One region of the Agromyces protaetiae genome, then DNA from elsewhere that is predicted to be linked to it. Evidence: predicted binding sites of a transcription regulator. Region 1 holds the regulator's gene; the other holds the start of a gene.

What was found. The regulator LexA, encoded in region 1, represses DNA repair genes until DNA is damaged. The targets are predictions, from matches to a motif close to TCGAACANNTGTTCGA.
Region 2: ET445_RS17660 (intein-containing Rv2578c family radical SAM protein) is a predicted target of LexA. The motif match lies at 2,655-2,670, and genes of this name have one in related genera.

Annotation. Positions count from the first base shown of each region.
Region 1 is NZ_CP035491.1:3,050,343-3,055,353, forward strand. It holds gene hisB (imidazoleglycerol-phosphate dehydratase HisB) at 1-511, opposite strand, end outside; partial or broken gene ET445_RS14210 (histidinol-phosphate transaminase) at 534-1,613, opposite strand; gene ET445_RS14215 (LysM peptidoglycan-binding domain-containing protein) at 1,672-2,061, opposite strand; gene lexA (transcriptional repressor LexA) at 2,350-3,039, shown strand; gene ET445_RS14225 (alpha/beta fold hydrolase) at 3,146-3,922, opposite strand; gene metE (5-methyltetrahydropteroyltriglutamate--homocysteine S-methyltransferase) at 4,096-5,011, opposite strand, start outside.
Region 2 is NZ_CP035491.1:3,591,826-3,596,836, forward strand. It holds gene ET445_RS16655 (sensor histidine kinase) at 1-445, opposite strand, end outside; gene ET445_RS17660 (intein-containing Rv2578c family radical SAM protein) at 514-2,646, opposite strand; gene ET445_RS16670 (ABC-F family ATP-binding cassette domain-containing protein) at 3,050-4,741, opposite strand.

The DNA.
Region 1 (5,011 bases):
CGATGTGGTGCGGGTCGCGCCCGCCGAGCACGGTCACGTGCACGGTGAGTGCGGCGTTGAACGCGATCGCCTCGAACACGTGCCGCACCATCGAGCCCGTGAAGTGCCCGCCGATGAGGTGGTACTCGAAGCCCGCGGGCTCGCCCGTGTGCACGAGGAACGGACGCCCCGAGATGTCGACGACGGCCTGCGCGAGCGCCTCGTCGAGCGGGACGAGCGCATCGCCGTACCGCGAGATGCCGCGCTTGTCGCCGAGCGCCTGCTTGATCGCCGTGCCGAGCGAGATGCCGATGTCTTCGACCGTGTGGTGCACGTCGATGTGGATGTCGCCCTTGGCGCGCACCGTGAGGTCGGTGAGCGAGTGCTTCGCGAACGCCGTCAACAGGTGGTCGTAGAAGGGCACGCCCGTCTCGATGTCGCTCGTGCCCGTGCCGTCGAGGTCGATCGACAGGTCGATGCTCGACTCGCTCGTCTCGCGCTGAACGCGGGCGGTGCGGTGTGCGGTCGTCATGCGTCGATCCTATTGTCGGGGCGGATGCCGGCGCGTAGGCGGCGATCGCTTCGAGGAACGCCGTCGTCTCGGTCTCGGTGCCCGCCGTGACGCGCAGCGCACCCGCGAGCCCGATCTCGCGGATCAGGATGCCCCGCTCGAGGAGCGCCTCGAACACGGCGTGCGGGTCGTCGACGCCGTCGAAAAGGACGAAGTTCGCGCCGCTGCGGTACGGGTGGAACCCGAGGCGGCCGAGCTCGTCGAAGATGCGCTCCCGCTGGCCGCGGATCGCGTCGACGGTCGCGAGCATCTCGTCGGAGTGAGCGAGCGCGCCGAGTGCCGCCGCCTGCGTGAGTGCCGACAGGTGGTACGGCAGTCGGACGAGACGGAGCGCGTCGATCGCGGCAGGGTCGCCTGCGAGGTAGCCGACGCGGGCGCCCGCGAACGCGAACGCCTTGCTCATCGTCCGGGAGACGAGCAGCCGCGGCCGACCTGGCAGGAGGGTGAGCGCGCTCGGCGTGCCGGGGTCGGCGAACTCGAAGTACGCCTCGTCGACCACGACGACGCCGCGCGCCGCCCCGACGACCGCGCGAATCGTGTCGAGCGAGAGCGGGGTGCCCGTCGGGTTGTTGGGCGCGCACAGGAAGACGAGGTCGGGGTCGTGCGCCTCGATCGCGGCGACGGCCGTCTCGGGGCTCAGTTCGAACTCGGCGTCGCGTGGCGCGGCGATCCACTCGGTGCCGGTGCCCGCCGCGAGCAGGCTGTACATCGAGTAGGTGGGCGCGAAGCCGAGCACCGTGCGGCCGGGGCCGCCGTAGGCCTGCAGGACGTGCTGGAGCACTTCGTTGGAGCCGTTCGCGGCCCAGATCTGAGACGGGTCGAGGTCGTGCCCGAGGTACGCGGCGAGCGCCGTGCGGAGTTCGGTGAACTCGCGATCGGGGTACCGATTCAGGCCGATGATCGCAGCGGCGACGCGGGCGACGATGTCGTGGGCGACGCTCTCGGGGATGGGATGCGTGTTCTCGTTGACGTTGAGGGCCACGGGCACCGACTTCTGCGGGGCGCCGTAGGGCGTCTTGCCGCGGAGGTCGTCACGGATCGGAAGGTCGTCGAGAGTCGTCACCTGATCAATGGTATCGGCGGCAGGCTGGGCGTCAGACGGAGATCACGCCGCCGACCCGTCAGGGTGCGACCGGGATCGAGAGCTGCTGGCCGGGTTGGACGACGGCGTCGTCGAGGCCGTTGAGACGGACGATCTGCGCGATGGTCTCGCGAGGGTCTTCAGTCGGGGCGATGCGCTCAGCGAGCTCCCACAGGGTATCTCCTGCGCCGACCGTCACGACCTCGAAGGCCGTCGTGCCGACGCCTGCCGTCGCCGAGCCGGCCGCAGCGGCACCCGACCCGAGGACCGCGACCATCGCCCAGATGACGAGCGGGAGCGCCGCGAGCGACGTGAAGACGATTCGGCCACGCCGAGTGAGCCGAAGACGTGTGCGTGGCACCGACGCTACGACCGGAAGCGTGCGCGGCGCCAAACCCGCGAATCCGTCGAATGCGATCGCCTCGCCCATGGTTCCTCCTTCACGCGGACCCGCATCTGAACTGGTGGTCGAGCCGCCTCCGGCGCTCGGCCGGGAGCACCGGAGGCGAATCTCTGTTCCGAATGTATCTTCGAATGTCGAAGTCCGCAAGACCCTCACCCCATCTCAGAATCCCCGGAGAACCGGCGACACGCTCGAACAGATGTTTGTCGCGCACCGACTCGCCGGATACAGTTTCGAATGTCCGAAAACAGTCGACCATCGACCACCGACATCCGGCCCGTGCACCGAGAACGCGGCCGCAACGAGGGGCCAACCGTGAGCACCGACACGCAACGCACACCGCCCGCCGAGCCGAGCCGCCGGCGCAAGAGCCTGAGCGCGAAGCAGACGGCGATCCTCGAGGTCGTCCAGCGCTCGGTCGCAAGCCGCGGCTACCCGCCGAGCATGCGCGAGATCGGCGACGCCGTCGGGCTTTCGTCCCTGTCGAGCGTGACCCACCAGCTCAACCAGCTCGAGCTCGCGGGCTATCTCCGCCGCGACCCCAACCGGCCCCGCGCACTCGAGGTGCTCATCGAGCTTCCGGGCATCGAATCGCGGAGCGGGTCGTCTGGCGAGTCCGCCCCGGTCGGCGACGCCGCCATGGTGCCGCTCGTCGGCCGCATCGCCGCGGGCGTGCCGATCACGGCCGAGCAGCAGATCGACGAGGTCTTCCCCCTCCCCCGCCAGCTCGTCGGCAAGGGCGAGCTCTTCATGCTCAAGGTCGTCGGCGATTCGATGATCGACGCTGCGATCTGCGACGGCGACTGGGTCGTCGTGCGTGCGCAGAAGACGGCCGAGAACGGCGAGATCGTCGCGGCCATGCTCGACGGCGAGGCGACGGTCAAGGTCTTCCGCCAGCGAGACGGCCACACGTGGCTGCTGCCCCGCAACTCGGCGTTCGAGCCGATCCTCGGCGACGCGGCCGAGGTCCTCGGCAAGATCGTCGCGGTGCTCCGGGCGGTCTGACGCCGGTCGAGACCCCAGCACCTCCACGCGCGGCGCGCGCTCGAGACATCCGGGCGGCTCGAGACATCCGGATGCCCCTCACCGCGCGTCGTTCGAGCGCGCGTGCCTACCTTGCCGCGTCGCGCGCGACCGCCGCGACCGGAGCGGCCGCCGCCGGGAGCGCGGGCAGCCCCGCGAGCCACTCGGTGACGGTCGCCATGAACCCGTGGTGGTCGTCGCGGAAGACGGTGTGCCCGGTGCCCGCGACGGTCGAGACCGACATACCCTGCGTGCGGAGCTTCGCCGCGACCTTCTCGGTGATGAGGAGGCTCTTCTCGGCGAGGATGACGAGACTCGGCGCGACGAGACGTGCCGGCGGCATGAGCGGGCGCGAGTCGGCGAAGCCGAGGATCGTGCGCTTGTCCCAGTCGCGGAGGGTCGCGAGTTCGATCTCGACGTCCTCGGGGTTCCACTTGGGGTTCATCTTGACGAGCGCGTAGCGGCGCGGGCGGGGTGCGATGGCGAACGCCACCTTGAAGACCGCGCCACGGATGCCCCGCGGGAACGAGAACGCGGGGTCGACGTAGATCGCGGCGCGCGGCGCGAGCCGGTCGCCCACGAGGCTCGCGACGAGCCCGCCGAGCGAGTGGCCCATGACGACGTCGGGCGGCCCGTCGAGGAGGGGTGCGAGCGTCTCGACGACGTCGTCCGCCCAGGCTGCGGGCGAGTACCGCTTCGCGCGCGGGCTGCGCCCGTGGCCCGCGAGATCGACCGCGAGCACGCGGAAGCCGTGGGTCTCGAGTTCGGCGGTGACGCGGTGCCACGCGCGCGAGTCCGACATGATGCCGTGGATGAGGATCGCGGTCCGGGGACCGCTGCCGGATTCGGTGACGGCGAGCTGCATGCCGACGAAGGTAGCCGCGGAGGCTGTGCGGTTGCCGCGAACGCGCCGCGAGTCGCCCACGACGACCGCCGACGGGCCCGAGAAGAGGACGACCGGCTCGCCGGGGCGACGGGGTGACGCACGATCGGCGCGGCACCCCGCCGCGTCGCCTGCGGAGGAGAGGCGAGCCCGGGTCAGGCAGTGACGGAGATCTCCGCACGCACCGCCTTGGTCGCCTCGATGATGTGCTCGAGCGAGGCGACGGTCTCTTCGTAGCCGCGGGTCTTGAGCCCGCAGTCGGGGTTCACCCACAGTCTTTGCGCCGGAATCGCGCCGACCGCGCGCTCGAGGAGCGAACGCACCTCGTCGACGCTCGGCACGCGCGGCGAGTGGATGTCGTAGACGCCCGGGCCGATGCCGTGGTCGAAGCCGCTCCGCTGCACGTCGTCGACGACCTCCATGCGGCTTCGGGCGGCCTCGATCGAGGTGACGTCGGCGTCGAGGTCGCGGATCGCGTCGATGACGACGCCGAACTCCGAGTAGCAGAGGTGCGTGTGCACCTGCGTCGCAGGCGCCGCACCACCGGTCGCGAGGCGGAACGAGCCGACCGACCAGTCGAGGTAGGCGGGCTGCTCGGCGAGCTTCAGGGGCAGCAGTTCACGGAGGGCGGGCTCGTCGACCTGGATGATGCGAATGCCGGATGCCTCGAGGTCGGCGATCTCGTCGCGCAACGCGAGCGCGACCTGGCGCGCGGTGTCGCCGAGCGGCTGGTCGTCGCGGACGAACGACCACGCGAGAATCGTCACCGGGCCGGTGAGCATGCCCTTGACGTGCTGCGAGGTGAGCGACTGGGCGTACGCCGACCACTCGACGGTCATCGGCTCGGGCCGCGAGACATCCCCCCAGAGGATCGACGGACGTGTGCAGCGCGAGCCGTAGGACTGCACCCAGCCGTGCTCGGTGACGGCGAAGCCGTCGAGGAGCTCGGCGAAGTACTGCACCATGTCGTTGCGTTCGGGCTCGCCGTGCACGAGGACGTCGAGGCCGAGGTCTTCCTGCAGGCGGATGACGCGCCCGATCTCGTCGCGCATCGCGGCCGTGTACTCGGCC
Region 2 (5,011 bases), 540 kb from region 1:
TGATGAGGCATCCGGTCAGGGTCGCGAGTTGCCCGAGCACGTACCCGAGCACCGCCCACAGGATCGCGAGCACCGTCCCGGTGCCCGCGCCGCCGACCAGCAGCAGGGCTGCGAGCGGCAAGGACAGGACGGCGTTGTTCGCGGACGGGAAGACTCCGCTCGCCATGACCACCGCCGTCGCGTACACGACTGCGCCGGTCCCGACGACGAGATAGGCGATCGTCGCCGAAATCGACGGCCGCCAGGCGACGAGCGCGAGCAGCGCGGCCATCGCGGCCATGCACGCCGCGACGATCGCCCCGTCGGGCGCGCCGTTCTGGATCGAGTTCGCGATCCCCGTGGTCGTCGCGACGGCGAGGCACACGAACGCCGCCGCCTGGCCGGCGCGACCGAGGGCGTGGCTGAGCGCGTCGCGCGCGAGATGCTCGGGCAGCCCCAGCGCCATCGACACCTCCACAGTGTTCCCACTGCGAATTATCGCAGAGCGTTCGGTTTCGGCGCGGAACGCGCAGCTCAGAACAGCGCGTCGGGGTTCGGCGGCTCCGCGAACTCGGGCACGGGCACGCGCCCGGGCGCCGCCGCACGCACGCTGCGGCTTCGTGCATCGAACCCCATCGCGCTCGACCGGACCCCGCCCGTCGTCGGATCGACCTCTTCACGGCCGAGCCCGTGCGCCCGCAGGATCGGCCTCATGCGCTCGCCGAGCCAGGCCCGGTACTCCTTCGGCGCGTAGGCGTTGCGGCCGTAGTACATGGAGCGGTAGCGATCGACGAGCTCGGGATGCTCCCGCTCGAGCCACTGCATGAACCACGGCTTGACCGACCCGCGCAGGTGCAGGGCCGTCCACGCGATGCGCGTCGCCCCGGCCGCCTTGGCCTGCCGGACGGCTTCGTCGAGATGGGCACGCGTGTCGGTGAGGTACGGCAGCACGGGCATGAGGAAGACGCTGCAGTCGAACCCCGCTTCGCGCACGGCGGTCACCGTCGCGAGCCTCGCCTTCGTGCTCGGGGTGCCCGGTTCGACGGACTGCTGCAGTTCGGGGTCGTAGATCGCGATCGACATCGCGAGGTCGACGGGCACGCGACGGTTCGCCTCGGCGAGGAGCGGCAGGTCGCGTCGCAGGAGCGTGCCCTTCGTGAGGATGCTGAACGGCGTGCCGCTCGCGGCGAGCGACTCGATGATGCCGGGCATGAGCGCGTAGCGCCCCTCGGCGCGTTGGTAGGGGTCGGTGTTGGTGCCGAGGGCGACGGGCTCATGCCGCCACGACGGCTTCGCGAGCTCTTTGCCGAGCACGTCTGCGACGTTGACCTTGACGATGATCTGCCGATCGAAGTCGTCGCCCGCGTCGAGGTCGAGGTACTCGTGCGTGGGTCTCGCGAAGCAATTGTGGCTCACCACGCCGGCTGCCACGAAGTCACCCGTCGTCGTCGTGATGTCGATCAGCTCCTGTGCGCCGTCGATCGCTTCGATAGCGACGATCCGAAGATCGGCGGTCGTCTTCACGGTCGTGCCGATGAGAGCGAGCTTGCGGGTGATCGCCGGTTGGGTGATCGAGAAGAACGCGTTCCTCATACCGAGCCCGCCGCGGATCCTGACGTTGGCGACACCGTTGTCACGCGCCGGTTCGCGTACGAAATCGATGTCGAAGGCCTCGAGGGAACGTTCGATCTCGCTGAGGATCTGCTCGTCGGAATTGGAGATCCTCAGTACCCCGCGCGAGCAGGACCCCTCTGCATCGAAGACGCCCGCGAGGTATCCGGCTCTCCAACCCGACGGCGGAGCGGTCGGCCACTCGATGATCGACGCGATCCGGTCGAAGTGCGCCTTGCGGCTTGTGCGAATGGCCGTCATCTCGCGCCGCGTCGTGGTCGCAGGCGCGAATCTGAAGGTCGACACATCGACACCGAAGTACTCGAGGTACGTGCGAGTCCGATTCAGGCCTTCGACGTCGGCGAGCGCAAGCCGGAAGTGGTTGACCCGGTACTGCTCGCCAGAACGCCTCGTGTATTCCCTGGTCAGCAGCATCCCGTCGCCGCGGATCATGCCCGCGAGATAGCCCCGCATGTACTGTTCGTCGAGCACCTGATGCGCCCGGGCTGCTCTCGACCCGAAACCGACGAGAGAGTTCGACGTCGTGAGGTACGGCCGCTGCCCGACACCCGACGTCGAACGAGTGACGTACTTCCACCCGCGATCGGTGAGGAAGCGGTGGTCGCCGCTCGCCACGATCGTCGTGCCGTCGGCGAGGGCGATGCGGTGAGCGGGCTTCGTCGTCGACCACTTCGCGAGCACTTTCGAAGCCGCGTATCGCCGGTACCTGCCATGCGGCTCTGTGCCGAGCACCTCATCGCCGACTTCGACCGCCCAGAGCGGTTTCTGCCGCCCGTCGCTCATCGTGATCATCGTGTCGGGATCCAGACAGTATGCGCACGCGTGCGTGCAGCCCCGGTAGGGGTTGATCGTCCACGTGAACGGCATCGACGAGGCCCCCGGCACCCGGTTGAGGGCGGACTTCGCAAGCACCTCGTGGAACGTCACGCCCGTGAAGTCGGGCGTCTGCACCGAGCGCACCAGATTGTTGAGCCGCGCGAGGCCGGGCAGGGTATCGCCCTGCTCGACCCCGAGTTCCTGCCCGCTCCAACGCACCCACACATTCGAACATATGTTCGATGCCGTCTGCAAGCCCGGGCAAGCGCGGCGCGCGGCCGCGAGGCGTCTCGCTCCCGCCCAGACCCGCACCCCGCCCACACCCGCACCCCGCCCAGACCCGCACCCCGCCCAGACGCGCACCCCACCACCACGTAGGTGAGTGGGAACCCGCGTCGGTGCGACTGTTTCCGTTCGCGGCGCAGCGGCACTTCGGCACCGGCGGGCGATGATCCTTCGACTGCACGGGGATTCGGGTGCGGATGCTTCGCGGCGGCGGCACTTCGGCACCGACTGCACGAGCAGAACAGCCCTTCCAGATGCTCGTTCGAGAAGTTCGTTCGGGAGACTCGTCCCAGAGACTCAACGCTCGCTGCGCCGATTCGTCTCGTCGGGAGGCCTCTTAGCCTGCGAGCGCCGGAACTTCCTCGGCGACGCGCCCCGCCTCGAGCCGCAGTTCACCACCCGCCCAGCGCGCCCTGAGCCACCGGTCGTGGCTCGCGATGACGACCGCGCCGGGATAGGTGCCGAGCGCGTCCTCGAGGTCGGTCGCGAGCCCGAGCGAGAGGTGGTTCGTGGGCTCGTCGAGGAGGAACACGTGCGGCGGACGGGCGATCACGAGCGCGAGCGCGAGTCGACGCTGCTGCCCGACCGAAAGGACGCCGACGGGCCGGTCGGCGTCGCGCGGCGCCACGAGCCCGAGCGATGCCAACGGCACCTGCTCGGCGCGCCGCTCGCCGAGCGCCCGTTCGTAGAGGGCGCGCGGCGAGACATCCGGATGCTCGAATCGCACATCCTGCTCGAGGAGGCCGACCCTGAGTCCCTTCCGCCGTTGCACGCTGCCGCGCGTCGGCGCGACGCGCCCCGCGAGCACGCCGAGGAGGGTCGACTTGCCGGCGCCGTTGGCGCCCGTCACGAGCAGTCGCGCCGTCGGCGCCAGCTGCAGCGACCCGATCGCGAGGCGGTCGTCGACCGAGACATCCGTCAGTTGCGCGAGCAGTCCGGATGACTCGTCCAACGCGTGCGATCCCGGCGGGATGCCCGCGAACGCGAGGGGCGCCGGGGGCTTCCGCACCTGCTCGCGCTCGAGGGTCTCGAGCCGCCCCTCGGCGTTGCGGACCCGCCGCGAGATCGCCTGATCGGTGCGGGAGTGCTTGAACTTCGTCACGTACTTGTCGTTGTCGGTCGGGCCGCGCCGATGCGACACGTCGCGAGCGGTCTCGGCGACGGCGAGCCGCAGCCGCCGCAACTCGCCCTGCTCGTCGTCGTACTGCCGCTCCCATCTCGCCCGCTCGTCGGCCTTCGCCGCGAGGTACTCCGTGAACGTGCCGCCGAACACGGTGGCACCGGCCACCGCGTCGCGCGTCGCGACGACCCGCGCGGGGTCGAGGTCGAGCAGGCCCGTCGCGGCCCGGTCCAGGAACGCGCGGTCGTGGCTCGCGAACACCACGGGCCCCCGCCACGCGCGCAGACGCGCCTCGAGGAACGCCGCGGCACCGTCGTCGAGGTGGTTCGTCGGCTCGTCGAGGAGGAGCGCGTCGGGAGCCCTGAGGAGCAGCGCCGCAAGCGCGAACCGGCTCCGCTGGCCGCCCGACACCTCGCCGATCAGGCGGCCGAGACCGATCGACGCGAGTCCGAGCCCGTCGAGGACCTCGTCGCGGCGCGCATCGACCGACCAGACGTCGGCTCGCTCGGCCGCGTCGAGCGCCCGCGCATACCGTTCCGCCGCGGCCGCCGCGTCGGTCGAGGCGGCGAGCCCCTCCGCCGCGGCGTCGAGCTCGCGCTCGATCGCCCGCACCTCGGCGAGCGCGTCCTCGACGATGTCGCCGACGCGATCGGTCGGCGCGAACGGCACCTCCTGGAGCAGGAGGCCGACGCGCGACGGGCGCGTGAGACGACCGGATGCCTCGGGCTGCGCGCCGCCCGCGAGCAGGCGCAGGAGCGTCGACTTGCCGACGCCGTTCTCGCCGATGAGTCCGAGGCGCTCGCCGGGCGAGACGGCGAACGAGAGGTCGGCGAACACACGTCGTTCGCCGTAGGCGACCGACAGTCCGTCGGCACGGAGATGGTCTGAGAGATGGAATTGCACCGGCATGGGCGACCGCCCTTTCGCGATTCCCCGTCGAGCAGGGTCGGATGATTCCCGCCGGGCATCTGCCGTACGCGAAGGTGCGAGCACGCGAGATCGAACGCGAACTGCGCGACCTCGGAACGGGCACACCACGGGTCAACGGCGCCTCAGGCGCGGGACGTGGGTGTGCTCACTTCTTCATAGCGGGCACGAGGCTAGCACGGGACATCCGCGTGATCCAACCTTGCGGCATCGTCCAGCCCGGGTTTGTCGGACATTCGCAGGTTTGTCGGA